Regions from separate parts of the Ruegeria sp. CDSA221 genome, predicted to be linked through region 1. Evidence: riboswitches for the same ligand, from Rfam matches in the RefSeq annotation. Region 1 holds a riboswitch; the other holds the start of a gene.
What was found. Region 1 has a riboswitch for cobalamin ahead of AC2FJ5_RS02630 (CbtB domain-containing protein). Riboswitches for the same ligand answer to the same signal wherever they lie in the genome.
Positions count from the first base shown of each region.

Region 1 (6,872 bases):
CGATCGGGTCATAGCCCAGACACAACACCAGATCGGCCTGTTCAACCAGCGGCACCAGATGGGTGTCAGCCAGCGGCGACAGGCCCGCGCCGCCAAGGCACAGTGGATGATCCTCGGGAACCACGCCCTTGGCCTTGTAGGTTGTCACAAAAGGAATGCCAAAATGTTCAAGGAACGCCTGCACCACATTGCGCGAGTCGTCATACAGAACATCCAGGCCGATAATCGCAATGGGCCGTTCGGCCTGTGCCACCCAGCGGCGGGCTTTTTCAACGCAATCCCCCTCGGGCGCGACGGCGGCAGGTTTGACAATACGGCGGCGTTTGACATCGGTCACAGGCGCATCCGCAACCGAAATCGGCACGTCGATATGCACCGGTCCTGGGCGCGGCTGATTGGCGAGCGACACCGCTTTGTCTGCGATAATATCCGCGCCTTTGGCGGTCAGCAGGAACGTCCCTTTGGTGATCGAGCGATAGACCCGTGCGTGATCCATGACCTGATGGGTGTATGTCAGCGCCTCATCTGCGTCGACACAGCCGGTCAGCACGATCATTGGCACCCGGTCCTGCAACGCATTGGCGACCACATTGATCCCGTTCATCGCGCCTGGGCCGAGTGTGGCCACCAGAATGGCCGGGGCGCCGTCGCGGTGATGCACCGCCTCGGCCATAAAGCCGGCCGCGTTCTCGTGTTTGGTCAGGTGAAAGGTTATCCCCGCCTTTTCCAACGCATCCACTAGGGTCAGCACCTCGCCACCTGGCATGCCAAAAGCGTGGCGGCAGCCAGCCTCATAAAGCCGTTGGGCCAGAATGTCCGCAGCGCGGGGCGACGAGTCCTGCATCAGTAAAGCTCCGAAAACTGTTTCAACGCAGATTGCGGAGGACAGACCCGGACGCAAGGCGCATCACGCCAGTGTGACTATTTGACAGCGGCTTCGGCCACGATCTGAAAGGTGTCATCCAATTCCTGGGCAATGTCCCTCAGGGGGTCTCCGCCCTCATAGATATAGGGCGCGAATACAAAGCTGGGCGTTTTATAGGATAGGGTGGCGGTGCCGTCCTCGTTTTCGGTCACGTAAAACCGGATCGGTGCTTCGATCATTGCGCGCACCGAGGTTTCCAGCACGCGCACCGCATAGTCATTGTTGAAGGCGCCGATCACCAGATTGCCTGGGATTGTAATTCCCCGCGCGGCGGCGGCTTTGGTGGGGCCGGCCTGCGTGACCACGATCAGACCGTTTGCCTTAACCGCCGATTTGGTGTCCGAGACCAATTCATCATAGCTTTTGCCCGTTGGATACACGGCCCATCCCGAGAGCGGTTCGTCGGCCCAGGCGGGCAGGGCCAGCAGGGCGAAGACGGTCCAAAGCAGTTTCATCCAGAGGCTTCCTTTTAAGGTGTCTGCAGAAATCCTGCCAGAAATGTGAGAACGTCGCACTCACAATCTTGTGTGCATTCGGGATTGCGCCGCGCCGCTTAAAGCCGCAGAAACGGGCGCAGGACGAAGGGAAAGGTCTGGATCGGATGCGCCTGATGATCTGCAAAACCTGTGGCACCGCACGCGATCGGGCGGCCGAGGTGCAGGCTGTGAAGGACGCACTGAAAAGGGCTGGATTGACGGATCAGGTCGAATTGAGCGAACACGCCTGTTTCAGCAGCTGCGCGGAACCCACGGCGCTGGCTATACAGGCGCTGGGGCGCGCATCTTATGTGTTTTCGGGTGTCGATGTGGTGGCGGATGCTGCGGATATCGCTGAAACTTGCCGTACTTACCTGAACAGCCCGCAGGGCTGGATCGAAGACGCCCGACCCTGCGGGCGGCTTCGGATGTGTTTGCGTGCGCGTATTCCGGCGCTTTAGTCAACCTGAACCGTAACCGCAGCACGAACCGGCACGTTATCGACCGAAAGCGGGCTATGGCTGTTGGAATTCAGCGAAACCGAAACCTCGACCTCACCTTTGGGCAACTGATCAATGTGCATCCAACTGCCGTAAAGCCGGGCGAGCTTTTCTCCGTTGATGTAAACATGCGCGTGCCCTTCGCCTGCCATGTCTGCGGTCGATGCGTTCTGCGGTGCGAAGGTAAAGTTTTTTGGCATAACATGCAGGTTCCAGCCAGACATAGGATCCTGTGTCAGAGCGATGTCCAGTGTAGGTGCATCTGTGCCTGCCGGTAGGTTCAAGGCCGTGGAATGATCGTGGGCCATGGTCTCAGTGGGTGAGGCTCCGTGAAGAGACGGATCAGAATGGTCGTGGCCATCAAATGTGACGCCGTTTGCAGCAGCAATTACAAATCCTGTACCGCCGCCAAAGACCAGACCGATCACGAATAGAGCAAGTGAACGGGTCATTGTATTTCCTTGAAAACATAGGGAAACGCGCCAAGTTTACCCCCAGCGCGTTCAATCGAAGTGCGATCAGGCCGTTGCTTCGGAAGGTTGCGCTTCTTTCTGCCAGAAATAGCCAGCGAACGCGCCAACCAGAACCCATGCAACCAGACCGATTCCAAAAGCTCGTGCCGCGAACAACGCGCCAATTTCAGTCGGCACAGGGCCGGTGAAAACATCGGGCTCGGGTGCACCAATAAGATGTGGCACCAACAGAAGTACCGCGGCGATCACATAGCTGATCAGGTTACCTCCAAAGGCGATCAACCACATGGCGACAAGGGCTGCTGCAACTGTTGCGAACCACCAGACCTGACGTGCATAGACATCGGCTGCTGCGACACCCGGCACTTCGGGCGCAAGGGTGAAACCTGGTGCAAGGTGGAAAGCGATAAATCCGGCCAACCCCCAAAGAACGCCGGTCCGGCCATCAATCTGATGCCCTTGACCTTCGGCTACCGACATCAGCGCAACCATCACCAGCGCATAGCCGGTATAGGTCAGCATAGTAAAGATGACACTCAGAGCATCACGCGTCAGTTCAGAGAACATGCGCGGCAGCTCGGGATGAGCCGATACGGTCTCGCCCCCGAAATGCACCAGCTCTCCGGATTCATAAAGCTCGGCATGCAACAATACTGGTTGCACAAATACCAACTGCAGCAAGGCGGCAATCAGCCCCGCTGCAGCACCAGCGAACAACGCGCTGGTCAATATACGACTGAACACGGTCTTAGTGGCAGGGGAAGCCGGTCGCGTGACGCACGTCATGCGCTGCATCATGCAGGGCCGCTGCCTGAACGTGACCGGTCAGCGTGATGAGGCCCAGACCCAGAACCACTGCAAACATGACCGGAACAAAGCCTGTAAGCGCGGCGGATGCTGTTTTCGTTTGTGTTGCCATTTTGTATTCTCCTCTGCCGCCGCACCCGACGGCCGGTGTTTCGTTTTTTCGCCTGGCAGGTCTCCTGGCTTGCGGGTCGATGCCTCTGTTCGCCTTCCCCCCGGATAACCGGGAGTGGCTGGTTGAACAGGGGCTCTCCGCTTACAGTCGCGGGGGCGGCTTTGGAGTTGACCACCGAGGCAGTCGCACCAAATTCCCTCTTAGCATCCGGATTTCTCCGGCAGGACCAGACACCCCCATTTAGCCGCTATAGCTGTGGCGGTGCAATCATCATTTGCGACGTATTGTGTCAGATTATGCGCTTTTTCAGCAAATAAATATCCATGATCCAACCATGGTCGGCACGGGCATGGGCGCGGCGGTCCAGAATCTGCTGGGCAACCTCGGCCAAAGGGCCTTTGATCAGGATTTCCTCTTTCATGCCGACATATGCGCCCCACCAAATGTCCAAGTCTTCCATGTCCAGGTTTTGGAATGAACATTCACCATCCAGCATCACCGCCACGTTTTCTGCGGTTTCCGGCCATCCTTCGTCCCGGATGCGACGACCAGTTGTGACGATATAGGGCGCGCCCAGTTCGTTGATCGGAATCGCATGGGCCGCCGTCAGCGCTTGAAGCGCTGTGATGCCGGGAATCACGCGTGTTTCTGGCTGAGGGGTCAAACGTGCCGCGATTCGCAGCGAACTGTCATACAGCGACGGATCCCCCCAGATCAGCAGCGCCACATGGCGGGCCTTCGGGTGGGCTGCGATGGCCTCCTGCCAGCGCAATGCAATCGCGTCGTGCCATTCGTCCACTCCGCGTAAATAGCCATCATCGGCACGGCGTTTGGGAATGTCGAAATACGCGATTTGCGGAGGAGTATCCGCGACCTGAGCGATGATCTGCTCGCGCAGCCCTGCCAGATCGGCCTTGTTTTCGCCCTTGCGGGGGATCAGGATCAGGTCCGCCGAACGGATCGCCTGCGCCCCTTGAAATGTCACATGATCCGGGTTGCCGGTGCCAATACCGATCAGCGTCAGGTCAATCATTTTCGAACTCTGCCAGAGGTCCATACAGAATCAGGGCCGGGGCGGTGCCGATCTCCGTTTCCAACTGCTGCGACAAGGCACCGATGGTCGAGCGTTGCAGCTTTTGTTCGGGGGTCGAAACGGATTCGGCCATCAATGCAGGCGTGTCCAGCGGTAGGCCGTGCGAATGCAGGGCGCCAACCAAAAGGGGAAAGGTGCGCTTGCCCATAAATACGACGGTCGTAGCCTGTGTATCAGCCAGTGCTGCCAGGTTCAGATCTTCGGGCAGTTTGCCACTGACATCGTGGCCGGTGACGAATTGCACGCGCCGCGCGGTCAGTCGCCGGGTCAGCGGAATGCCTGCCGCTGCCGCCGCCGCTACCGCCGAGGGGATGCCGGGGATGATTTCATAGTCGATCCCGGCCTCTTGCAGGGCCACCAGTTCTTCTTCAAGCCGGCCGAACATGCCGCCATCACCGGATTTCAGCCGCACGACATGCTGACCGGTTTGTGCATATTCGACCAACAAGCGGCTGACGTGATCCTGCTTGGGCGAGGGGCGCCCGGCGCGTTTGCCGACACCAACCAGATCAGCATCCTCGCGGGCGTGGCTCAGGATCGGGCCGCTGCTGAGGTCGTCAAACAGCACCGCATCAGCTTTCTGCAACCTGTCTACCGCCTTCAGCGTCAGCAATTCCGGGTCGCCGGGGCCTGAACCGATGAAGGACACAAAACCACTCATGCCGAGGCCTCGGCGATCAGATGAAAGAATGTCCCGGTGACATTGTCTCGCACCGATCCGGTTTGCGGGCCTTCCGCGCCTTCGGCGTCGAACACGCGCGCCAGCGGGGCGTCAGGCTGTTCGATGATCGAGGAATAGTGGAACTCATGCCCGCGTAGCGCTGTGCCTTCGGTAAATCCGGCCATCGAGGCCAGTAATTCCGCCTTGCGATAACCCAGGTTGAACTTGCGCTTTTCATAGGAGGTCACAAGGCCCAGAAGGCCCGCCATTTCGTGCCGGACTCCGTCTTTGTCGATCAACGCCTGACCCAGCGCCATGTAGCCCCCGCATTCGCCATGCACAGGTCTTGTCTCGGCATGTTTGCACAGCCCAGTCTGGAAGGTGTTGGCGGCGGCCAATGTGCCTGCGTGCAACTCGGGATACCCACCCGGCAGCCAGACCAGATCGACATCCGGGGCAGGGGCTTCATTCGCCAGTGGTGAAAACGGTAGGATTTCTGCACCCGCCGCGCGCCAGCCTTCCAGCAAATGCGGATAGGTGAACGAAAACGCAGCATCCCGGGCCAGTGCGATCCGCTGCGCCGGAGGGCGGGGCAGCACGGCTGACGATGGCCTATTTGGGCTTGAGGAAGCCGCCCGCTTGATCGCCTCCAGATCGACATGTTCACGCAGGAACGCAGCATAGCCGACAATAGCGCTTTCCAGATCGGGATGTTCCACTGCCTGGATCAAACCTAAGTGCCGCTCGGGAAGTGTCAGGTCTCCGCGTCGTGGCAGAACGCCCAGAACCGGCAGGCCTGCACGTTCCATACCCAACCGGGTCAGACGCTCGTGGCGCGGGCTGGCGCAGCGGTTCAAAATTACCCCGGCAAAGGGCAGGTCGGGGTTGTACATCCGAAACCCCAGCGCCGTGGCTGCAGCTGATTGCGCTTGACCGCCGACATCCAGAACCAACACCACAGGCCAGCCCATACGCTGCGCGGTTTCCGCGCTAGATCCATGGCCAATCTCACCGGGTTTGGCGACACCGTCGAACAGACCCATCGATCCTTCGGCTACGACGATATCCGCGCCGTCAGCCTGTGCCGATATTGCGTTCAGCAGAGGATCGCCCATCGCCCAGCTGTCCAGATTGAACGAGGCGCGCCCAGCCGCCGCCCGGTGAAAGGCCGGGTCGATATAGTCAGGGCCGCTTTTGAAAGGTTGAACGGTCAGGCCATCCTCGGCCAGCGCACGCAGCAGGCCCAGCATCACGGTGGTCTTGCCAGTCCCCGAAGACGGTGCCGAAATCAGAATGCCCGGAGGGTTAGTCATCACCATGGCTCCAGCTTGACCAAGGGCTGTCCGCGCTTTGCGGGCGATACCGGCGGTCGTAATCCTTTGAATACAGGCAGCTTTCGTCAAACCCTTCACCAGCGAGTGCTGGACCCACCATGATCAGCGCTGTGCGTGAGATGCTCTCGTCCAGCGCGTCTTTCAGCGTCGCCAGCGTCGCACGGATGATCCGCTCGTCGGGCCAGCTGGCACGATAGACCACGGCCACCGGGCATTCGGCGCCATAGGCCGGGGTCAGATCGGCGATCACAGTGTCCAGATTGCCGATCGACAGGTGGATGGCCAGCGTCGCCCCGGTACGGGCAAAATTCGCCAACGTCTCGCCCTCGGGCATCGACGATGCGCGTCCCGGTGTCCGGGTCAGGACCACTGATTGCGCAAGTCCGGGCAGGGTCAGTTCCGTGCCCAGTGATGCGGCCGCAGCGGCAAAAGACGGCACGCCGGGGGTCACGCTGACCGGGATGCCCAGCTCTTTCAGGCGGCGGATCTGC
Region 1 covers NZ_JBXWPK010000002.1:52,782-59,653, forward strand. The annotation lists gene AC2FJ5_RS02605 (thiamine pyrophosphate-binding protein) at 1-844, opposite strand, end outside; gene AC2FJ5_RS02610 (DUF302 domain-containing protein) at 922-1,380, opposite strand; gene AC2FJ5_RS02615 (DUF1636 family protein) at 1,449-1,862, shown strand; gene AC2FJ5_RS02620 (hypothetical protein) at 1,859-2,353, opposite strand; gene AC2FJ5_RS02625 (CbtA family protein) at 2,420-3,118, opposite strand; gene AC2FJ5_RS02630 (CbtB domain-containing protein) at 3,123-3,293, opposite strand; cobalamin riboswitch at 3,331-3,539, opposite strand; gene cobF (precorrin-6A synthase (deacetylating)) at 3,583-4,326, opposite strand; gene cobA (uroporphyrinogen-III C-methyltransferase) at 4,319-5,047, opposite strand; gene AC2FJ5_RS02645 (cobyrinic acid a,c-diamide synthase CobB) at 5,044-6,366, opposite strand; gene cobM (precorrin-4 C(11)-methyltransferase) at 6,353-6,872, opposite strand, start outside.

Region 2 (6,872 bases), on a different contig from region 1:
CGGCACATCTGATCTGACCCCTGACCGATCAACCGGCGAATTTGCGGTTGGCGATTGGGTCCTTGCGGATGATCAAAACCGCATTCGGCATCTTTTGGAGCGCAAAAGCCTCTTGCAACGCCGGGCCGCAGGCACCGGTGCGCAGGTTCAGCTGATCGCGGCGAATGTGGACGTGCTGTATATCGTCAGTTCCTGCAATGCCGATTTCAATCTGGCACGGCTTGAGCGTTATCTGGCGCTGGCGCATCAGGCCGGATGCTATCCGGTTGTTGTCCTGACCAAGGCCGACAGCTGCCCTGACCCAGAGAGCTATGCCAGTCAGGCCAGTGCGCTGGCCCGGTTTTTGACCGTAATGACAGTCAACGCGCTGGAGCCGTCAGAGATTGATCCGATCCTGTCCTGGTGCCCTGCCGGGCAAACCGCGGCTTTGATCGGCTCATCCGGTGTTGGCAAAACCACATTGGCGAACGCCATGACTGGTCAAGCCGGGACAACGGCGGGGATCCGCGAGGATGACGCACGGGGTCGCCACACCACGACCCACCGTGCGCTTCACCCGATGCAAAACGGGGGGTGGCTGATTGATACGCCAGGAATGCGCGCCCTGCGTTTGATGGATGCCCAAGACGGCGTGGATGAGGTTTTCTCAGACCTTCTGGAATTGGCTGCAACGTGCCGGTTCTCAGATTGCCAGCACCAGGCCGAACCCGGTTGCGCTGTGCAGGAGGCGATTGCCAATGGCGTGATTGAGCCCGACCGGCTGGCGCGCTGGCACAAGCTTCGGCGCGAAGATCAGAGGAATTCCGAGACCCTCGCGCAGTCACGGGCACGTGACAAAGCCTTTGGCAAAATGGTGCGATCCGTCATGCACGACAAAAAGTCCCGCAGCAGACACTAAGCGTGACAAAAAGGCGCCTCGTTTTCAGGCAATCAACCGGGGCCAAACCGCCCGGTTTCTGCGGGCAAAAGCGCCAATATGACCGATCTCAGGCGCTCCGAATTCATTCGGAGACAACAGATGTCGCCGCGCCTTCGGCCCATACAGATCGGCAAGCCGCCAGACTGCGTCTGGCGGCACCATCTGGTCGTCCTCGAAGGCGAACAGGTCCACCGGCGTATTCGATTGCGCCCATCTCGCTTCGGGCAGAGCGTCACCGATCTGCGGCACATAATTCTGCGGCGCCGTGCACCAGCTGCGCCATTGCCAATAGACCGGGCCCGGCAAATCGGCACCGATCCCCACAGCTTTGCCCGGCAGATACCCCAGTGCATTCACTGCCAGACGCCCGTGGCCGTGCCAGAACAACCACGCCAGCCCGCGATAGGGCCAGGGATGGTCGGACAGAGTAACCAGCCCCGAACATACACAGATCATCCGGTCGATCTGATCAATGTCTGGCTGCACCGGCCCCAGCAAGCCGCCAAGGGAATGACCGATGCTCCACTGCAAAGCGTCCGGGAACCGCCTGCGCATCTCAGCCCGTGCGGCGGGCATGTCGACCAAGGCCCAATCCGCCATGGTCACCTCGGAGGTTTTGAGTTTGTCGCGCAGCGAATGCCCGAAATCGCTGTAGTCATAGGTCAGACAGGCAATACCCTGTTCGGCGGCCAGCCAACGGGCAAAATGCTGGTAATATTCGCGCGGCACTGCAGTTGCGCTGTGAATCACCACGGCGGTCTTCGGCTCGGTTGCAGGCAGATACAGCCGTGCCGACAGGCTGGCAGAGCCTGAGGCAAAGTCAAAGTCCTTAGTCTGGACGCAGGGCGTGGTATCAAGCATGGCGCTTCCAACAAATTCTGAACTACTCGGTTCACTCAACAATCGGCCCGATTTCGGCCACCAGAGTCAAGATTTCATCAAGATGACCAAACGTCCGGTTTTCACCCCAACAGGTGGCTTGACTCGGGGTTTGCATAGCCGCTAGCGATGTGGTGATGGTTCTTGCCCCGGAATTGGGGCGGGATGAAAAGGGAACACGGTGCGGTCTGCCCCGGCGATGCCGGAAAGGGCCAACTCCGCGACTGCCCCCGCAACTGTAAGCGGTGAGCAATGCCGAAATACCACTGGCCCCAGGGCTGGGAAGGTCGGCAAAGCGACGACCCGCAAGTCAGGAGACCTGCCATCGTATCGAAACCGAAACTCGGGCGGGGTGTCCGGGCAGGTCGTCAGCGCGCTGTCAAACCTGATCCTCACCCTTCGTCCTGCGCGCGGAGGGCGCATTATGATCTGGAAGACAAAAACACACGAATTCACCGCAACCGTCTGTCAGAGGACCGGGAAACCCTGCCCCGCCCTTGCCCGAATGGCACGCGCCATGGCCGAGGCGATGGCGACGGCAAGGCCTGCGACATCCAAAACATTCGAGGTCGAAGGTACCAGCGATCTGACCCATTGCACCGAAGGCTGCACGGCCCGTTTTCGGGCACAATCAGAACAGATCAGAGTCTATTGCGGCACCAGCACGGACACGCCGACAGAAAAGCTGGACGCCTATGGCGACATGATGTTCGGGCCGGAGTTCACCCAGAAATCCGCTGGTTTTCTGTCAGAACCACCCTGTGCGATGCTCGACGTTTCGACCCTGCCGCCGCGCAGCGACAGTATTCCGTATCAAGTGTCTGCCTGATTCAGGGAAGGGTTCGGGCCGGCAACCCGGCCCAGTCCTTTTGCGCGTCGGTTTCCACCGCGCAGGGCCGAACCGCACGCAACCGCCGAAGCGCTTGGTCAGGCGCTTCGCCGCATTCCACCATTAGCCGCATCACAACCATCCCCGAGCGTCCGCACCCACCGCGGCAATGCACCAGCACCTTGCCGCCACTGGCAAGGACATGTCGGACGGCTGCGCTGGCTTGCGGCCAAAGCGCCTCAACCTCAGGCGTGGGGGCGCCGAAATCGGAGACCGGAAGGTGGACCCAGGCAATCCGTTCGCACTGCAGGTCCGCCTCGAATGAACGCGCGCCGGAATGCTGGAACTCATCCAGAGTAGTCATCGAGATGATTAGGTCCGGCGCCCAATCCCGGATTACTGCGAAATCCCCAGCATAATCGCCCGTGACACCCGGCAGTGGGCACAGAGCGATCTGCCCTTTGCCCAATCCAAGAGGGTGAATTGCAAAACTCTCCAACACAGCTCCTTTTCCTGCATCACCACATGGGGCTAAAGCCCCTCATGATTTACCGGCTCTGATACAACTTGCCAAAACGAAATTCCTTTTCGCGCGCGGTGGACGCGGACGGCGGGGGTCTCTACGCTGCAAACCTGACACGAATCCAACAGAGCAGACATGACCGACACGCCCAGCCCCGCCTATCAGGTTCTCGCGCGGAAATACCGCCCGGAAACTTTTGCTGACCTCGTCGGTCAGAACGCAATGGTGCGCACGCTGAAAAACGCGTTCGAGGCCGACCGGATTGCACAAGCCTTCATCATGACTGGCATCCGCGGCACCGGTAAGACAACCACGGCCCGGATCATCGCCAAGGGCATGAACTGCATCGGTCCTGATGGGCAAGGCAAGCCCACGACCGAGCCTTGCGGCCAGTGCGAACATTGCGTCGCCATCATGGAAGGTCGCCATGTCGACGTGATGGAAATGGACGCCGCCAGCCGAACCGGCGTGAATGATATCCGCGAAATCATCGACTCGGTCCGATACCGCGCCGCCAGTGCACGCTATAAGATCTACATTATCGACGAGGTTCACATGCTTTCGACCAGCGCGTTCAACGCGCTGCTCAAGACGTTGGAAGAACCTCCTGCGCATGTGAAGTTCATCTTTGCCACGACCGAAATCCGCAAAGTCCCGGTGACTGTTCTGTCGCGGTGCCAACGATTTGACCTGCGCCGGATCGAACCCGAGGACATGATTGGCCTGCTCAATAAGATCGCAGCGGCTGAGAAGGCACAGATCGCGGATGATGCCCTGGCGCTGATCACCCGCGCGGCCGAGGGGTCGGCGCGCGACGCAACATCGCTGCTGGATCAGGCAATCAGCCATGGGGCCGGTGAAACCAGCGCAGATCAAGTGCGCGCGATGCTGGGTCTGGCCGACCGGGGCCGGGTATTGGACTTGATGGAAATGATCCTGCGAGGGGATGCAGCAAGCGCGCTGACTGAATTGGGCGGGCAATATGCCGAAGGGGCCGATCCGCTATCCGTGCTGCGTGACCTGGCCGAAATCACGCACTGGGTTTCGGTTGTAAAGATCACGCCAGACGCAGCCGAGGACCCGACGGTTTCCCCTGATGAACGTGCTCGTGGTCAGCAAATGGCCGAGGCCCTGCCAATGCGCGTTTTGACCCGGATGTGGCAGATGTTGCTGAAAGCGCTGGAAGAGGTATCGGCCGCGCCAAATGCCATGATGGCTGCTGAAATGGCCGTTATCCGCCTGACCCATGTTGCCGACTTGCCCAGCCCCGAAGAGCTGATCAAGCGCCTGCAGGACAACCCGCCACCGCCTCCGAATGGTGGTCCGGGCGGTGGTATGGCCGTGCCCTCTCAGGCTCCGGTACCAGCGGCATCATCTTCTTACGTGTCCGCAACCAGCAGCCCCGCCGGCGCGCCGTCGGCCGCTCTGGCCCATGATATCCAATCGGCGCTGGCACGGTATCCGAGTTTTGACCACGTGGTTGAATTGATCCGCACCAATCGGGATGTGAAACTTCTGGTCGAGGTCGAAAACGGGGTGCGGCTGGTTTCTTACCAACCGGGGCGGATCGAATTCACCCCGACACAGAACGCACCCACAGATCTGGCGGCGAGACTGGGTTCGTCGCTGCAACGATGGACTGGCAACCGCTGGGCTGTGTCGATTGTGGCCGATGGTGAGGTTGCGACCATCGCCGAGATTCGAGACGCCGCCGAGCTGGCGTTGAAAGCAGAGGCTGAGAAACACCCGTTGGTTCAGGCGGTGCTCATGCAATTTCCGAAGGCACGCATCAAGCGGATTGAAACACCGGAAGAACGTGCCGCCAAAGTGGAAACCGAGGCGCTGCCCGAGGTCGAAGACGAATGGGACCCGTTCGAGGAAGACTGAAACCGTCCCATCTTACCCAACTGGAAACCTCCCGCGCCCAACGGGAGGAAAGGTCTGGCCAAAGGCCTTGACGACGGGCAGGAGCCAGCTCGGCCCTTGTGCCGCGCCGACCGCGCCCGTATTTAGGCGTCAAACCGGATATTAGGAGAATACCGATGCTCAAAGGACTCGGCGGCCTGGGTGACATGGCCAAGATGATGAAATCCGCACAGGATCTACAGACCAAGATGACGGATATGCAGGAAGAGCTGAATACCATCATGGTTGTCGGCGAATCCGGTGCAGGGCTGGTCAAGGCAACAGCCACGGCCAAGGGAGAGCTGAAAGGTCTCGATATCGACCCGTCAATCTTTAACGGCGACGACAAGGAAGTGGTCGAAGATCTGATCCTGGCCGCCGTCAAAGATGCTCAGGCCAAGGCCGCAGAACGGTCGCAGGCTGAGATGGCTAAGCTGACCGAAGGCATGGGCCTGCCCGCAGACATCAAGCTGCCGTTCTGATAGGCACTCCTGACGAAATACCGGCCGGGCCCAACTGCCCGGCCCTTATGCAGGAGCAAGCGCAGTGAGTTCGAACAGCGATATCGACAATCTGATCGACCTGATGGCCAAACTGCCGGGCCTCGGCCCACGTTCGGCCCGTCGCGCAGTGCTGCATTTGATCCGCAAACGCGCCCTTCTGCTGACACCGCTTGCGGACGCGATGCAACAGGTTGCCATCACTGCCCGTGAGTGCCTGAATTGCGGCAATGTAGGCACTTCGGATATCTGCGACATCTGCGATAGCGAAGTCCGCGCGACCGGAGAGCTGTGCGTCGTCGAAGACGTCGCCGACCTTTGGGCGATGGAACGCGCCGCAGTTTTCAAAGGCCGCTATCACGTACTGGGCGGCACCTTGTCGGCTCTGGACGGGATAGGCCCGGATGAGCTGCGCATCCCCCGCCTCAAGGACCGGGTCACCGCAGAGGAGATCACCGAGGTCATTCTGGCCCTGAACGCCACCGTCGATGGCCAGACCACCGCGCACTATATCGCCGATCAACTGGACGGGCAGGTGCGCCTGACCTCGCTGGCGCAAGGTGTGCCGATTGGCGGCGAGCTGGACTATTTGGATGACGGGACGATCACAGCGGCGCTTAGGGCGCGGAAAGAGCTGTAGTGTAGCCCATGACGCGCTTCAAAAGGAGTTCGAAACTCAATCTCCGATGATATTGCAGCTTACCAACCATTCCGATGGAAGGACATTCACTGCAACGTTGTTAGGCAATTGAAAATACGACACCCGCCTATAGCTCCACGCAAATGGAACGCAATCTTTAAGAGCCGCGCCGTGCAAAAAGAACTGCCCCTCTTGGAGCGCATGTTTAAGTGATTGGTAGAATGAGTTCTGAATTTCCACATCTGCATTAAAGCTTCTGGTGGCTATTGCGCGCAACAACTCAGCATATGTTGCAACAAACACCGTAGAAAAACTCATCGACAAGGCCAAAAAAATCGGAACCGAGAGAAGTTCCTTCAAGCCCTTCTTTGCTAAGAAGGCGGCAACCAAATAGCTCGTCGCGGTACCGAACTACAGCAATATCGGCCAAAACGGTGCGCCAAGCCTGTCGTTCCAGAGCGTTATCAGGGCAATTGGCTGGAGTGAGCTTCCAAACAACAGCTTTGCCGTAGTCGCGTAGGCAACTAAGCTCAGAAATATAGTCAGCAACATTTTCATGAATTTGGACCTTCAACCGCCGCAATTTGCAGGAACGTAACGACTAGGGCGATCTCAACGTCAGGAACCTCAAAATGGTCCCCACGCTCGACAACATGTACCTGACCCGGACTGTGCAT
Region 2 covers NZ_JBXWPK010000007.1:48,150-55,021, forward strand. The annotation lists gene rsgA (ribosome small subunit-dependent GTPase A) at 1-898, shown strand, start outside; gene AC2FJ5_RS12410 (alpha/beta hydrolase family protein) at 923-1,780, opposite strand; cobalamin riboswitch at 1,920-2,139, shown strand; gene AC2FJ5_RS12415 (hypothetical protein) at 2,223-2,627, shown strand; gene AC2FJ5_RS12420 (protein-tyrosine phosphatase family protein) at 2,629-3,129, opposite strand; gene AC2FJ5_RS12425 (DNA polymerase III subunit gamma/tau) at 3,286-5,037, shown strand; gene AC2FJ5_RS12430 (YbaB/EbfC family nucleoid-associated protein) at 5,193-5,537, shown strand; gene recR (recombination mediator RecR) at 5,602-6,195, shown strand; gene AC2FJ5_RS12440 (hypothetical protein) at 6,232-6,585, opposite strand.
Region 2: it holds a riboswitch for cobalamin, as region 1 does, so the genes downstream of both, AC2FJ5_RS12415 (hypothetical protein) here and AC2FJ5_RS02630 (CbtB domain-containing protein) in region 1, are expected to answer to the same signal.